DNA from 3 places in the Halorhodospira sp. 9622 genome. Region 2 is predicted to be linked to each of the others. Evidence: riboswitches for the same ligand, from Rfam matches in the RefSeq annotation. Region 2 holds a riboswitch; each other region holds the start of a gene.
What was found. A riboswitch is a leader RNA that binds a small molecule or an ion and turns the genes downstream of it on or off. The one in region 2 is predicted to bind cobalamin.
Positions count from the first base shown of each region.

Region 1: it holds a riboswitch for cobalamin, as region 2 does, so the genes downstream of both, LRG07_RS04340 (TonB-dependent receptor plug domain-containing protein) here and LRG07_RS09770 (ABC transporter substrate-binding protein) in region 2, are expected to answer to the same signal.
Region 3: it holds a riboswitch for cobalamin, as region 2 does, so the genes downstream of both, LRG07_RS04240 (TonB-dependent receptor domain-containing protein) here and LRG07_RS09770 (ABC transporter substrate-binding protein) in region 2, are expected to answer to the same signal.

Region 1 is NZ_JAJNRE010000005.1:69,152-74,486, forward strand. Features, by position in the region: gene LRG07_RS04325 (cobyrinate a,c-diamide synthase) at 1-544, shown strand, start outside; gene cobO (cob(I)yrinic acid a,c-diamide adenosyltransferase) at 605-1,213, shown strand; gene LRG07_RS04335 (cobyric acid synthase) at 1,210-2,658, shown strand; cobalamin riboswitch at 2,767-3,011, shown strand; gene LRG07_RS04340 (TonB-dependent receptor plug domain-containing protein) at 3,140-5,203, shown strand; gene LRG07_RS04345 (hydrolase) at 5,217-5,335, opposite strand, start outside.
Region 2 is NZ_JAJNRE010000016.1:32,442-37,776, forward strand. Features, by position in the region: gene cobM (precorrin-4 C(11)-methyltransferase) at 1-440, opposite strand, end outside; gene LRG07_RS09760 (ABC transporter ATP-binding protein) at 430-1,227, opposite strand; gene LRG07_RS09765 (iron ABC transporter permease) at 1,224-2,315, opposite strand; gene LRG07_RS09770 (ABC transporter substrate-binding protein) at 2,308-3,423, opposite strand; cobalamin riboswitch at 3,565-3,738, opposite strand; gene LRG07_RS09775 (HD-GYP domain-containing protein) at 3,978-5,153, shown strand; gene LRG07_RS09780 (trans-aconitate 2-methyltransferase) at 5,155-5,335, opposite strand, start outside.
Region 3 is NZ_JAJNRE010000005.1:50,634-55,968, reverse strand. Features, by position in the region: gene LRG07_RS04260 (iron ABC transporter permease) at 1-62, opposite strand, end outside; gene LRG07_RS04255 (cobalamin-binding protein) at 62-916, opposite strand; gene LRG07_RS04250 (Uma2 family endonuclease) at 940-1,515, opposite strand; gene LRG07_RS04245 (cob(I)yrinic acid a,c-diamide adenosyltransferase) at 1,674-2,243, opposite strand; gene LRG07_RS04240 (TonB-dependent receptor domain-containing protein) at 2,383-4,188, opposite strand; cobalamin riboswitch at 4,322-4,559, opposite strand; gene LRG07_RS04235 (cobalt-precorrin-6A reductase) at 4,659-5,335, shown strand, end outside.

The sequences.
Region 1 (5,335 bases), on a different contig from region 2:
CTTTGCCTACCGGGCCAACCTCGAGTTGCTGGAGGCGATGGGGGCCGAGGTGGTGCCCTTCTCGCCGCTGCGCGATGCGACGCTGCCCCCCTGCGATGCCCTCTGGCTGCCCGGCGGCTACCCGGAGCTGCACGCCGCCACCCTGGCCGCCAACGACGGGATGCGGGCCGCTATCGGTGAACACCACGCCGCGGGCCGGCCGATCCTCGCCGAGTGCGGCGGTCTGATGTACTGCGCCGAGTCGCTGGTCGATGGCGACGGCAGCGAGCACCCGATGCTCGGCCTCCTCGCGGGGCGTGCCGAGATGGCCGGGCGGCTGACGGGCATCGGCCTGCAGAGCCTGTCCCGCCCGGAGGGCGAGCTGCGCGGCCACACCTTCCACCACTCGCGGCTGGAGACGGCCCTGGAGCCCACGGAGCAAACCGTGCGGCGCAGCGGCAGCCCGGCCGAGGGCGTCTACCGGGTCGGCAGCCTGACCGCGACCTACTTCCACGCGTATTTTCCCTCGGCGCCCGAGGTCGTCGCCGGGCTCCTGAGCCGGTAGGCTACTCATCGCCGCTTCCCCGGGGAGCGGTTTCTCCCGAGCAACGAGGTGTGCGAAGCGATGCGTGAAGACGCGAAGGACCCGCAGCGGCACGCGGCGCGCATGGAGCGCAAGAGGGCGGTCATGGAGGAGCGCCGGTCCCGCGCGCAGCAGGATCGCGGTGTGCTACTGGTGCTCACCGGCCCGGGCAAGGGCAAGAGTTCGTCGGCGCTGGGCATGGTGGCGCGGACCCTGGGCCACGGCCGCAGCGCCGGGGTGATGCAGTTCATCAAGGGCGGCCGGGCCACCGGCGAGGAGGCCTTCTTCCGTGACCAGCCTGGGGTCGACTGGCAGGTGATGGGCGAGGGCTTCACCTGGGAGACCGCCGACCGCGAGCGGGATGTGGCGGCGGCCCGCGAGGCCTGGCGCGCCGCCCGGGGCTGGCTGTGTGAGGAGGGGCCGTCGCTGGTGGTGCTCGATGAGCTGTGCATCGTCCTGCGCTACGAGTACCTGGAACTGGGCGAGGTCCTGGATGATCTGTCCCGGCGGCCCTACGAACAGCACGTGGTGGTCACCGGCCGTCACGCGCCGCAGCCGCTGATCGACGCCGCGGATACGGTCAGCGAGGTAGGCGCCGTGCGACACGCCTTCGAGGCCGGGGTGCGCGCCCAGCCGGGGATCGAGTGGTGAGCGCCCGCACCCTCATGCTCCAGGGCACCTGCTCCGGCGCCGGCAAGACGGCGCTGGTCGCCGGTCTCTGCCGCCTGCTCGCCCGCCACGGGGTCCGCGTGGCGCCGTTCAAGCCGCAGAACATGAGCAACAACGCGGCGGTCACCCGCGACGGCGGCGAGATCGGCCGCGGCCAGTGGCTCCAGGCCCTGGCCGCCGGGGTGCCGGCGCACACCGACATGAACCCGGTGCTGCTCAAGCCCGAGGCCGAGCGCACCGCCCAGGTGGTGCTCCAGGGCCAGGTCACCGGGCGGCTCGAGGCGCGCGCCTTCCGCGAGGCCCGCCAGCCGTTGCTGCCGCCGGTGCTCGAGTCCTTCGAGCGTCTGCGCGGCGCCTACGACGTGGTCCTGGTCGAGGGGGCCGGCTCGCCGGCGGAGCCCAACCTCCGCCAGGGGGACATCGCCAACATGGGCTTTGCCGAGGCCGCCGACGTCCCGGTCTGGCTGGTGGGCGATATCGACCGCGGCGGCGTCTTCGCCTCCCTGCTCGGCACCCTGGAGTGGCTTGATGTGGCCGACCGGCGCCGGGTCGAGGCACTGATCATCAACCGCTTCCGCGGTAGCCCCGAGCTGCTCGGCGAGGCGCCGGCGCAGCTCGCCGAGCGCGGGGGCGTGCCGGTGATCGGCGTGGTCCCGGCGGTGCCCGATCTGCACCTGCCCGAGGAGGACGCCCCCTACCGGATGGCTGGGCCGCGCGGCTCCGGCGGCGCCCTGCAGGTGGTGGCGGTGGCCTATCCGCGGATGAGCAACCACGACGATCTCGACGCCCTGGATGCGGAGTCGGGGGTCCACGTCCGCTTCGCCCGGCAGCCGCGGGATCTCGACGGGGCGGACCTGGTCGTCCTGCCCGGCTCCAAGCATGTCTTCTCGGATCTGGCCTGGCTGCGTGAATCCGGCGTGGCCGAGGCGCTGCTGCGCCACTGTCGGTATGGAGGTCGGGTGGTCGGCCTGTGTGGCGGCCTGCAGATGCTCGGCGAGCACATCGAGGACCCGGAAGGGGTCGAGGGCGGCGGCAGCGCCCCGGGCCTAGGCCTGCTGCCGGTGCGCACCCGCCTGGCGGCGACCAAGCAGCTGGCCGAGGTGCACGGCCACGCCGAGTGGCCGGCGCCGGTGACCGTCACCGGCTACGAGATCCACCACGGTGTCACCGGCGCCCAAGAGGGCCTCTTCCCCTTCGTGGCGCGCTCCGACGACGGCCGCGTGCTCGGCAGCTACCTCCACCGGCTCTTCGACAGCGGGCCGTTCCGCCGCGCCCTGCTGGTGGAGTGGTTCGCCCTGGAGGGCGAGGGTGGCGACGAGCAGGCGCGCATCGAGGCGGAGCTGGATCGCCTTGCCGACACCCTGGAGCAGGCCCTGGAACCCGCCTGGCTGGAGGCGCTCGGCGTGCCGGGGCGGCCGGCGGGCTAGGTGCGCGTTCCGTCGGTGCATCCCCCGGGGGGTGGGCACGGGGATCGCGCCCCCTGCGACGAACTGTCCGGCTCGTCGATTTGCAACCGGCCGATCAGCCTGCCTAAACTCCGCGACTTCGATGTGGGTGCCCGCAGGCGCAACAGGATCGCCTGGGGTTAAACGGGAAGTCCGGTCCAGCTGCACCCAGCAGTGAAGCCGGCGCTGCCCCCGCAACGGTAGGTGGGGCCTGCGGATCACAGGCCACTGCGAGACAGCCGTCACCCGGCGGCCCTCGCGGGAAGGCGATCCGCAACGACGCATCCAGCGTCCCCCCACGAGCCCGGAGACCGGCCCACAGCAACCCACGAAACGGCGTGCGGGCGGCGCGCCTGGGGGTGAGCTTGCCGGTGATCCCATCCGTCCGGCGGCGGCGCTGCAGCCGTCGTCGCTCCCCCAGTTTGAGTCGCCAGCGCCCGTCGCAAGACGAGGAGCGCTGAACATGAATCCGAACGATCGAAAACCCGGGCGCCTGCTCGGTGCCTTGCTGGCCACGGCGGTGTCGGTCCCGGCCCACGCCGCGGACGATGACCAACCGATCGCTTCCTCCACCGATCTGTCGCCGGTGCGCATCGAGGCCGGCGGCGATCCCCTGGGACGCGGCGCGGACAGCGAAGCCCTGCAGCGCCGCCAGGCCTCCAGCAGCGCCGAGATCTTCCGCGGCGAGGCCTCGGCCGGGGTCGGTGGCGGCAGCCGCAACGCCCAGCGCCTCTACCTGCGCGGTGTCGAGTCGAGCAACCTCAACGTCAGCGTCGACGGCGCCCGCCAGGGGCGCAATCTTCACCAGCACCGCGGTGGCCTGACCGGCCTCGACCCGGACCTGCTGCGGTCGGCCGATCTCGACCCGCGTCCGGCGGCGGACCAGGGCCCCGGTGCCCTGGGGGGGTCGGTTCGCTTTGAGACCGTGGATGCCCAGGACCTGCTCGACCCCGACGAGGAGATCGGGGCCCGCCTGCGCGCTGGCTACGCCAGCGCCGACGAGGCCGAGCGCGGCTCGGCCACCGCCTTCGGCCGGCTGGGCGGCGACTGGGGCGTCCTGGCCCACATCGGTGCGGTCAACCGGGATGACTACCGCGTTGGCGGCGGCGGGAGCATGCCGTACTCCGGCGGCCGCGACCGCGACTACCTGGCCCGCATCAGCCGGGTTCCGGCCAGCGGGCACCAGCTGCGCTTCGGCGTGCAGCGCAACACCTTCGAGGGGGACCACCACTACGGCTCCTGGGGCAGTGACTTCGGCGACCCGCGCGAGACCACCCGGCAGGATCCGGTGGGCCAGGAGCAGCGGCGCGAGACCTGGACGGCAGAGCACCGCTACCGCCCGGCCGACCCCCACGTGGACTGGCAGGCCCGTGTCTACCGCAACGACAACCGCCTCGAGCGCCAGGACCGCAGCACCGCCACCCGGGCCGTGGAGCACGGTGGCGACGTGCGCAACACCTTCACCCTGGACGCCGGGCCGACCCGTCACCGGCTCACCGCCGGTTTCGACTACTACACCGAGGATGGGCGCATCGGCCAGACCGACGGTCCGCGGCTCAGCCACCGCTCGCGCAACTTCGGCGCCTTCCTGCAGAACCGGATGCGTTGGGAGCGGCTGCGCCTCTCGGCGGGGCTGCGCTTCGACGACTACAACACGGACCTGGTGGAGCAGGACCTGGACGGTGACGCCGTCTCGCCCAATCTCAGCGCCGAGCTGGAGATGAGCGCCGGCTGGAGTGCGTTCGCCGGCTACGGCGAAGCGGTCAGCGGTGCCGGCGTGCTGCCCATCGGCTGGCTGGCCTACATCGACGATGAAGAGACCAACCTCAACGACGGCGAGCCGTTCGAGGCCGAGGAGTCGCGCCGCACGGAGGGCGGCCTGCGCTACCAGGGGCGGGATTGGATCACGGCCCGCGACCGCTTCGACTTTGAGGCGACGCTTTTCGAGACGCGCATCAAGAACAGCATCGAGCGCAATGATGACTGGGGTAGCCCGTTTAGTTTCGGTGACCCGGCTTTCCCTAGCGGGCGTTCCGAGCCGCTCGTCGGCGAGATCCGCAACCGCCCCGATCCGGTCCGCCTGCGTGGCTACGAACTGCGCGCCGCCTGGGGCGTGGGCCCCTACGACGCCCGGCTTTCGTTCCTCAGCGCCGAGGCCGTCGACGACGACGGTGACCCGGTGGGGGTGATCCGGCGCCTGGGTGGGGGCGGCGGTGACCGCCTGGTCTTCGATCAGCGCTGGGCGGCCCACGAGACCCTGACCCTGGGCTACACGCTCACCTGGGTGGGTGATCACACCGACGTGCCCGACGACGAGCCGGAGCGCGACGGCTACCACCTCCACGACGTACAGGCCGAGTGGCAGCCGTGGGCCGACGACCGCCTGACCCTGGCGCTGGCGGTGCACAACCTCTTCGATGAGCAGTATGCGGAGCACACCTCGCTGGCGGTGGAGGAGAACGACGAGTGGCAGATCCGCGATGAGCCGGGCCGGGACGTGCGGGTGACCGGGACGCTGCGCTTCTGAGCCCGGCGCCGGTCTAGCCGGTAGAGGGCGGGTTGCCGAGCGCGGTCTCGATGAGCCCGGCGATCCGCCCGTCCAGCCAGTAGCCGGGCCGGGTGCCGTGGACGAAGCCGACGTGCCCGCCGTGGCGCTGCA
Region 2 (5,335 bases):
GGCATGGGGGTACGCCCCTCCACCCGGGTGAAGATCACGGTCTGAGTCCCCTCGGGCAGGGTCAGGCTCTCGCCGGCGGCCGCCGCGGCAGCCATCGCCGAGGTCACCCCCGGGACCAGGTGGACCGGGATGCCAGCCGCATCCAGCGGACGCACGATCTCCACGAAAGCGCCGTAGAGCCCCGGATCGCCGGGCTGCAACCGCACCACGCGGCGTCCGGCCCGGGCGCGCTCGAGCAGCCAGCCCTGGATCTCCTCCAGGGTCATGCCCTTGGAGTCGGCGACCTCACAGTGGGGCGGCGCCCATTCCAGCACCCCGGCGGGTACCAGCGAGCCGGCGTAGAGCACGGCGTCCGCCGCCGCGACACGATCCCGCCCGCGGACCGTGATCAGATCGGCCGCCCCGGGCCCCGCCCCCACGAACCAGACCTCACCCGTCATGCACACCCCCTCTCTGCTGCAATCGGTAGCCGACCACGAAGGGCGCCTGCTGGTGCTCGACAACGCGGACATCCACGTCATAGGCGGCACGGATGGTCGGCGTGTCGATCACCGCCTGCGGCGGTCCGTCGGCCATGACCCGGCCATCGCGCAGCAGCACGATGCGGTCAGCCAGTTGCACGGCGATGTTGATATCGTGGAGCACGACCAGCACGCCCTGCCCCTGTTCCCGGGCGCACGCGGTCAGGATCTCGATGGCATCGCGCTTGTGCTTCATGTCCAGATGGTTGGTTGGCTCGTCGAGCAGCAGGAACGGCGTCTGCCGGACCAGCGCCCGGGCGATGGCCGCTTTTTGCCGCTGCCCGCCGCTGATCTCGGTCAGCGGCGCCTGCGCCAAATCCGCCATACCCAGACGCTCGAGCACAGCCTCGGCGCGGGCGAGGTCCGCCGGATCGTGCCGCCAGCTCGCCCGACGCAGACCGAGCAGTACACTCTCGAGCACGGTCAGCGGGTAGACGGCATCGGCGGTCTGCGCCACGTAGGAGAGCCGGCGGGCGATGCGCGCCTGCCGCTGCCCCTGCACCGGCTCACCGGCGATGGTGAGGGTCCCGTGGCGCGGACGCAGGATGCCGGTGATGCACTTGAGCAGCGTGCTCTTGCCAGAGCCGTTGGGCCCGATCAGGGCGACCACCTCGCCGGCTTCCACGCGGGCGTCGACACCGCGAAGCACCTCGGTGCGCCGATAGGCGTAGCGCACGCCGCGCAGTTCGATCCCGGTCGCCGTCACGCCCCCCCTCCCGTCTCGCGGCGACGCAGGATCAGGTAGATGAAAAGCGGCGAACCGATGAACGCCGTGACCACCCCCACGGGCAACACCACCGATTCGAAGGCGTGCAGCGATACCAGATCCGCCAGCGTCAGCAGCAGGGCGCCAATCAGGGCAGTGGCCGGGATCAGGAAGCGGTGATCCGAGCCGATCAAAAGCCGCGCTAGGTGCGGCGCCACCAGACCGAGGAAGCCGATCCCGCCGGTGAACGCCACGGTGACCGCAACCAACAGGGCGACCAGGAACATCAGGCCGATGCGCAGCGGACCGACCGCGATCCCCAAGCTGGTGGCGGTCTCGTCACCGAGCAGCAACCGGTTCAGATCGCCGCTTTTCCAGAGGAAGACCGGCAGGGTCGCCACCAGCGCCGCACTGATGAATACGAAGCTCTCCCAGTCGGCGCGGCTGAGGCTGCCCACGCTCCAGAACATGACCTCTCGGGTGGCGTCGGCATCAGCGAAGTAGATCAGCAGCGTCGTGGTCGCCCCGAAGAAGTACATCAGGGCGATGCCGGCGAGGATCAGGCTCATCGGCGTCGCCCCCTTCCACTGCCCGATGAGCAGGATGAGCAGGGACACCGCCATGGCGAAGAGGAAGGCGTTGCCGACGATGCCGTAAACACCGAAGGCCGAGAAGCCGAAAATGATCGCCAGCGCCGCCCCCAGCGAGGCTCCCGAGGCGATCCCCAGGGTGAACGGCGAGGCCATGGGATTGCGCAGCAGGCTCTGCAGGATGACGCCGCCGAGCGCCAGCCCCATGCCGGCCACCATCGCGGTGGCCAGGCGCGGCAGGCGGATGTTCCAGACCACGTTCTCGGTCTGCGCGCTGACCCACGACGCCCCGAGCGGGCGAGCCACCAGCGCCTGCACCACCTCGCTCAGCGGGATGCCCATCGGGCCCAGCGCCAAGCCAAAGCCCGCCGTAGCCACCAGGGCTGCCGCCAGGCCGAGCAGCACCAGCGTCTTGGCCCGGTTCGCGCGCGTGTAGTCGTCAATGAGGCCCCGCGGTGGCGCCGGCCGGACGGGGGTGCCGACGGTCAACTCAGCCATCCTCGAGGCTGCTGAGCTCCATGAGCCGGTCGTAGAGACCGGGGTCGCCGTAGAAGACCTCCAGAATCTCCTCGCCGCGGTCGCGGAGATCGACGCCTGCCATGGCCTCCGGGTAGAGGACGCGAGCCATGTGCACCAGATCGATCAACCCCGTCGCCAGGTCCCAGCCCATGTAGGTGCCCTTGAAGCGGTGGATACGCTCCGCCTCGATGGCTGCTACACCGGACAAGCGCTCATCGTCGAGCACCTCGGCGCGTTCCACGCGACTCGCTCGGGACGGTGTGTGGAGGAGGATATGCTGGGGATCCCAGCTCAGCAGCTCCTCGGCACTGACCTCGCCATCGTCGCCGGCACGGCCGGCAGTGACCATCTCGGCACCGAGCAGCTCGACGGGGAAGTAGAAGGAGACGTGGTTGTAGAGATTGCGCCGGTGGGCCAGATAGACCCGAGGCGGCTGCTCGCCAGCGACCCGCTGCTGCACGGCGGAGACCGTGGCGTGGTAGAAATCGAGCAGCTCTTCGGCCCGCTCCTCGCGACCGGACACTTCGCCGAGGAGCCGGTAGGCCTGTTCGATCTGCTCCTCGACGGCCTCCTGCGACGCCCGCTCCCGGCCCAGGGTGTTCAGCGCCACCACCGGTACGCCCAGCTGTTGCTCGTAGCGTTCTGCCTGTTCGGCCATCGCCTGATCGTCATCACCGCGGCTGAAGGCCCAGTAGATAAACAGATCCGGCTCCGTGGCGAGCACCCGCTCGGCACTGAACTCCGAACCGGGCTGGCCGCCGCCGACCATGGCCACCTCGTCAAGGCGCCCGAAGGCCTCGACCTCGATGGGCTTCGCCTCGGAGAAACGCGAGCCGTACATATCGCTCGGGATGCCCACCAGGCGCTCCTCAACCCCCAGGTGGAGCGCCATGCGGAAGGCGTCGACATTGACCGTGGCGATCCGCTTGGCCGATTCCGGGACCTCCACGCTGCGGCCGAGCATATCCTCAACCTCACGGGTTTCCCGGGCACCCCCTCCATCCGGATCATCGTCGAGGGCATCCCCACACCCGCCGAGGATAAGGCCGACCCCGGCCACGAGGGCGATGCATGGATTGCGGTGCATGGCTCCTCCAGTCACTGGATCCAGTACGCCATGCGGGGAGCGGGTCGGAAACGGGCACGCCGTGGCGCTGGGACAGGGCGCGGCTGAAGCTACCGTCACCGCCACGCACGGTTCCCCGCCGTGTGGCTGCGACCCCCAGACCGGTCTCCGGGCTCGCGAGCGGGGTCGAACCCCGGGCGCCGCGCCTTCCCGCACCGGGTGCCAGGGACACCGTGGATGCAGTGGCGATGCAGCGCCCACTCTCGCCTACCGTTGCGGGGACAGCGTCGGCCTTGCCTGCGCCCGCCCGGGCCGCAGTGCGCACCGACTTCCCGACCGTCCCCGGCGCTGTCGGGCGGACCACGCGGCGGGGAACGGCCCCGGCAGCGATGGTAACTGCCAGGTCACCTGGGGAGGCTGGACTCTACGGCCGGCTCGGGGCAGCTGTCAACGCGGCCCGATCGGGCGCCCAGCCGGGCCGATGGCCACAACCTCGAACTTTATGGCACAATTGCGCCGTATCAAAGAAGGGTATGGACGCCCGCGACCCCTCCCGACCCCCCGACGGAGATGTCATGGGCACAGACGCGAATTCACCCTGCCCCCAGGCGGGTGACATAGTCACCGACGCGCTGGATACCCTGCCGCTGAGCGACCAGGAACCGCACCTGCGCCTTAGCGAGCGCTTTGAACGCCTGCGCTGCCATATCAACCAAGCGCTGCCCGGCGGCGCGATCCACCGCATCGCCGTCGCCATCTACGAACCGGACGCCAACCGTCTCAAGACCTACGGCGCCGGCGGCGATGCTCCCAGCCCCCTGGATCACTACGAGACCCGGCTGGGCGAGGCCCCCACCCTGCGCGCCCTGGCCGAGGCGCCGCAGGTGCGCATCATCGACGACTACCGGGAACACCCCAGCCCGAAACCGCACACCGTCAGCATCCGCGAGAGCGGGTTGCGCGCCGGGATGATCCTGCCGCTGCAGCACGACGAGAATTTCTTCGGCTTCCTGTTCCTCAACTCCCGGCGGCCGGGCTACTTCTCGGAGGCCGTCGTCGAGCGGCTGGCGCCTTACATCGACCTGGCCCGCTTGCTCGCCATCACCTCCATCCGCACCACGCAGACCCTGCGCGGCGCGGCGCGCACGGCCATGGCCTTCGGCCGTGCGCGGGACGACGAGACCGGTGGCCACCTCGCCCGGATGGCGGAGTACAGCCGACTGATCGCTCTCGAGCTGGCCGCAGCTCACGGTCTCGGCGACGAATACATCGAGATGGTCTATCAGTTCGCCCCGGTGCATGACGTGGGCAAGATTGCCGTCCCCGACGGCATCCTGCTCAAGCCCGGCCGGCTCACCGACGAGGAGTTCGCGCAGATGCGCGAGCACGTCAGCCGCGGCGTGGCCATGGTGCTGGCGATGACCGAGGAGCTGGGGCTGAGCGAGGACCGGCGGGCGGCCATCATGCGCAACATCGTCGCCTACCACCACGAGCGCCTTGACGGCAGCGGGTATCCGACCGGTGCACGCGGCGAGCAGATCCCGCTGGAGGGGCGCATTGTGGCCGTCGCCGACGTCTTCGACGCCCTGACCAGCGAGCGCCCCTACAAACGGCCTTGGGGTTTCGCCGAGGCTGCCGAGACCCTGCGCGCCGAGGCAAAGGCGGGCAAGCTGTGCGGGGAGTGCGTGGAGGCTTTCCTGCGCCGGGGCGCCGAGATCGAGGCGATCAGACAGCGCCACGGCCACCGCTGAGCTAGCCGCACACGTCCAAACGAGCGCGACAGGCCCGCGGAATCCGGTAGAGATAGACCGGGGCGTCCAGGCGCACGGGCGGCCGGTGCACGGCGCACGGTTGCCAGCCCGGGATGCGGAACGTGTTGCTCACCACCAGCGCCCCGGCGGGCAACTCCCGGCGCCATCGCGGCTCGAGCTCG
Region 3 (5,335 bases), on a different contig from region 2:
CCGCCCTCCTCGCTCACGGCGCCGGAGCGGCCCCGCTGATCGGCTGTGCGCCCAATCCCCATCAGCGATTGCGCCGGGCCTGCTCGAGCTTGTCACACAGCGCCCGCGTCCCCTCGAGGATGCGCGGCGTCGGGCGCTGGATCGTCGAGGGCTGGACGAAGAAGAGGTTGTCCCTGGCGGTGGCCTCCAGGACGTCGTAGCGCCGCCACTCGTCCAGCCAGGCGTCGTCGGCCTCGCCCATCCCGCCGGCGACAATCGCCTCCGGGTCGGCCTCGAGGACGGACTCGGTATCCAGCCGCGGGGTCAGGCTGCCGAGATCGCCGAAGACGTTCTCGCCGCCGCAGATGCGGATCGACTCACTGATGATCTGCTCGTCGTTGATGGTCATCACCGGGTCCGGCCAGATCTGGTAAAAGACGCGCACCGGGTCGCGGCCGGCGTACTCGGCCTCGAGTTCCGTCACCGCGTCACGGAAACGGGCCGCCTCGGCCTCCGCGGTCTCCTCGCTGCCGGCCAGGGCCCCGAGCCGTTCCAGGGAGGTGGCGATCTCCTCAAGCTGCCGGGGATCGCTGCGGTAGAGCGGCACGCCCAGCGACTCGATGCGTTCGAGCTGGCTGCTGGAGTTGCCGCTGGTCCAGCCGATGACCAGATCCGGCTCATGGGCGAGGATCGACTCCATATCGAGCCGGTCGTAGCTGCCCACCCGAGGCAGATCGGCGGCCTCCTCCGGGTAGTCGGCGTGGCTGACCGCAGCCACCACATGATCGCCGGCGCCGGCGGCGAAGAGCAGCTCCGTCGCCCCAGGCGACAGCGCCACAATCCGCTGCGCCGGGGCCTCCAGGCAGACCTCGTGGCCAGCGTCGTCCTCCACACAGCGCTCGCCGGCGTGCACCGGCGCCCACGCCGCCAGCGACACCAGGAACCCGGCTGCGATGCCCCCTAGCGCGGCTCGGGCCCCGGCGGGGCGTCCTCGAAGACCTCGGCCCCGACGAGTCGCGCTTCCAGGCTGGCCAGCACCACTTCCTCGTGAGCCTCGTGCGGGTACAACACCCAGTGGCCCTGACCGTCCGAGCGGTAGAGTTCCAGGCTCCCGATCTCCGGGTCGATGAGCAGATACTCCCGCAGCGAGGGGAGCTTGCGGTAGGCGGCAAACTTGGCGCCCCGGTCGTAGGCCGCCGTGGAGGGGGACAGCACCTCCACCACGAGGCACGGCGCCTCCTTGTGTTCGGAGCGCTGATGATCGGTCGGATCGCAGGTGACCAGCACATCCGGATAGAAGAAGGCGTCGGCCGCCTCCACCCGGACCCTCATGTCGGCCATGAACGTACGGCATGGCCCCCCGCGCAGCTGCTGGCGCAGCGCGCTGGCCACATTGAGCGTCACGGTCACGTGCCGGTCCGAAGCCCCACCCACGGCGAAGATCTCTCCCGCCACAAACTCGTGCTTGAGGGGCTGCTCCGCCTCCCAGGCAAGGTACGCCTCGGCGGTCATCCCGGTTGGCTGCGGATCGGCCATGGCTGGAACCTCGGGATACACAGTCATCGCCAGTGTACCAGTGCCGCCACGCCTGCCCGACGCTCTTCAGCCGGCAGAGCCGCACCGCCAGCCGGCGCACCACGCACCCTGCTGCCATCACGTGTGTCCACCCTACCGTCGCGCCCACCATCGACACTTTACGCGCTCTCATCCGCCGCCCGCTGACCGGCCGGGCGCCAGAGCACCTCGCCGCCGTTCTCGTAGCGGGAGAGGACCCGGGCGACGACGAAGAGCAGGTCGGAGAGGCGGTTGAGGTAGGCCATGGACTCGGGCCGCACCGCCTCGTGGTGGCTCAGGGCCACGACCTTGCGTTCCGCACGCCGGCAAACCGCCCGGGCGACGTGGCAATCCGCCGTGGCCCGGCCGCCACCGGGGAGGATGAACTCCTTGAGATACGGCAGCGAGTCATTGAAGTAGGACAGCGCCGCATCCAGGCGATCCACGGCCCCCTCGGGGAACGCCTTGTGGCCGGGCACGGCCAGCTCGGCGCCCAGGTCGAAGAGCTCGTGCTGGACCTGTGCCAGCACCGGGGCCACGTCCTCGGGCAGCTCGTGGGCCAGCAGGCGCCCCAGGAAGCTGTTGAGCTCATCCACCTCGCCGAAGGCCTCGACGCGGTGGCTGTCCTTGTCCACCCGCGACCCGTCACCGAGGCCCGTGCGGCCCTCATCACCGGTGCAGGTGGCGATCTTGGAAAGTCGGTTTCCCATGGTTTCCTTCCTACTCCTCTAGCGGGGCGGGGCACCCGCACAGTAACGCGCCCGGTGCCCTGCGGCACCCTACGCCCCGTGCGGGTGCGCCGCGAATCGGGGTCTGCGTCGATGCATTCCCTCTATCGACACGCCCCGGTTAGTGCTGATTGAAGTGCAGAGAGACGAAGACCGCCCGGCCCGGTTGGTTGTAGCCATCCGCGGTCTCGTAGTCCTTGTCCAGGGCGTTTTCCAGCGTCCCGCGCAGGGTCCACTCCGGGGTGATGGCGTAGCTGGTGCGCAGGTTCAGGAGGCCGTAGCCGGAGACCCTTTCCCCACGATCAAAACTCCGGCCACGTGCAATGCCGGTCGCGCCAACTGAGAAGTCGCCAAGCTGTCGATCCAAGTCCAGGCGGAGTGACTCGTTGGGGCGCCGGGCAAGCTCGTCACCCGTCTCCCGGTCTTCGTGATCGAGGTAGGTGAAGGCGCCGGAGATCTGCCATTCCTGCCAGTGGGCACCCGCCTCCAGCTCGGCGCCGCGGATGCGGGCCTCATTGACGTTGACAGGAGGCCACCCCGAGATCAGATCGTCGATATCAGTCTGAAAAACGGCGAGATCCCAGTAAGAGTATCGGCCTGCCTGGCGAGCCCCGATTTCAAAGGACTCCGAGGTCTCCGGCTCCAGATCCGGATTGCCAAAACCCGGGAAATAGAGATCGTTAAACGTCGGCGCCTTGAAGGCTGTCCCATAACTCGAACGGAGCCGGAGTCGATCCGTCACATCGACCCCCCAGGCGACCTGACCGGTCACGTTGTCGCCGTAGGCCTCGTTGTCGTCGTAGCGCAGACTACTGCCGAGATCATGGCGGCTCAAGTCCAGCTCCAGCTGGGTATAGGCGCCGGCGTTGTAGCGACTGGTCTCGTCATAATCTTCGGCGGTGTCGACTTCCTCATCTCGCCAGTCCCCGCCGAAGGCCCAGACGTGCCCGGCGCCCCAATACAGCTCGTTCCGCCAACTCACCTCATGGCGCTCGGTGTAATACCAGTACTCACCGCCACTACTGTCGAAGGTATCCTGCTCGTCCTTCGCCTGGGAGACCGCCAGCTCGCTAAACCATCGGTCGGTTAGGTCCCCGCGGACACCGCCACGGAGAGCCTGGAAGACGTGGTCTGTCCAGTCCTCTTCACCATCGTTCGCATCGAATTCGGTCTCGCCTTGCGAGCGCATGCCCGTCGCGAAGAGTTCAGCACCACCGTTCAACCGATGGCTGAAACGGCCGCTGAAGCTGGTATTTTCAAAGCCGTCCGGGTCTTCATCCCCCGTTTCGTCGAGAACGTTGATTCCGTCCGTCTCGTAGTGGCTGGCCGAGAGCGCGTAGCGGCTCGCCGCGGTCCCGCCGGAGACGCCCACGCCGAATTCATGGGTATTGAATGAGCCGGCGCCGCCGAAGGCGCGGAAGCGCGGCGGCCCCTCCTCCCCCTCGCGGGTGAAGATCTGCACCACGCCGCCGATGGCATCGGCGCCGTAGACACTGGTTCTCGGCCCACGCACCACCTCGATGCGGTCGATCTCGGCCGGGGGCAGATACTGCCACGCTGCCCCGCCAAGTGTTGCCGAATTCATCGGCACCCCATCGACCAGCAGCAGGGTGTGGTCCGGGTTGGTGCCGCGCATGAAAAGACTGGTGTTTTTCCCGAAGGGACCGTTCGTCGTCAGGCTCGTCCCCGCCCGCCCCTGCAGCAGGTCCGAGACCTGCCGCGGCTGCTGGCGGTCGATCTCGTCGCGGTCAATCACGGAGACGGAGGACAGGGATTCGTCGACGGTCTGGGTCATTCGGGTTGGCGTGACCACGAGGGGGGCAAGTTGCGCCGACTCGCCGTCGGTATCGGCCATGGCCGGGACGCTGCTCACGATCAGGCCGGCCGCCACGCCCGCGGCGACCCGGCTGGTGGTGTTGCTGGACATATTTTCCTCCCTTCCGCGCGCCACCCGCACGCGCGTCGGTTCGGTTCCACCGCAGGGAGGAGGACAGAAATGGGGGGAGGGATCGCGCTTGCGCCCGGCAAACGGAGGCCTGCCCCGGTCTGCCGCCTCCCGCGGCACCTGGGTTCCCTCAGGCCGGTCTCCGGGCTCGTGGGTGGGGTCGGTGACCCCGGGCGAATCGCCTTCCCGCAGGGCCCGCCGCCGAACGACGGCGCCTTGCAGTGGCTTTGTGATCCGCCCCCCACCTACCGTTGCGGGGGCAGCGCCGGACTCGCCGCTAGGTGCGGCTGAACCGGTCTTCCCGTTTCACCCCGCCGCTGCTCGCGCGGGGCACCTGAGGAGCTTGGTACTCTAGGCAGCCTGGGCCCCGCCGTCAAACCGCCGCACCCCGACGTCCAAAGGAGACGTGATGCACCGCCACCGACTGGCACAGACCACTGCCCCGGCCCGCCATGGCGCCTGAGCCGCTGCGTGTCCTGCTCCTTGGCGGTACCGGCGAGGCGCTGGCACTGGGCCAGGCGCTGGAGCAGGAGCCCGGGATCGCCGCGGTCTATTCGGTGGCCGGGGTGACTCGCCGCCCCCGCCTGCCCCGCTTGCCGGTCCGTCGCGGCGGATTCGGGGGCGTTGCCGGACTGGCCGGGTACCTGCGCCAGCACGGTGTGCACTGCCTGGTCGATGCCACCCACCCCTTCGCCGCCGGCATATCGGCCAACGCGGCGGCGGCCGCCCGGCAAACGGGGACAACCCTGCTGGCAGTGCGTCGACCAGCGTGGCAACCGGGGCCGGACGAGCAGTGGCACCGGGTGGCCGATATGGCCGCCGCCGCCCAAGCGCTGGGTCCGCAGCCGGGCCGGGTGCTGCTGACCATCGGCAATCAGGAGGTCCCGGCCTTCTGCGCCGCGCCCCACCACCACTACTGGATCCGCTGCCTGGAGCCGCCGGAGCGGGTGCCGCCCGGAGCCCGGATCCTCTTCCAGCGCGGGCCGTTCCACTACGCCGACGAGTGCCACCTGCTCCGCGAGCACGGCATCGACACCCTGGTCACCAAGAACGCCGGCGGGGCCGCCACCCGCAGCAAACTCGATGCGGCCCGGGACTGCGGAGTCCGCATCGTGATCGTCGAGCGCCC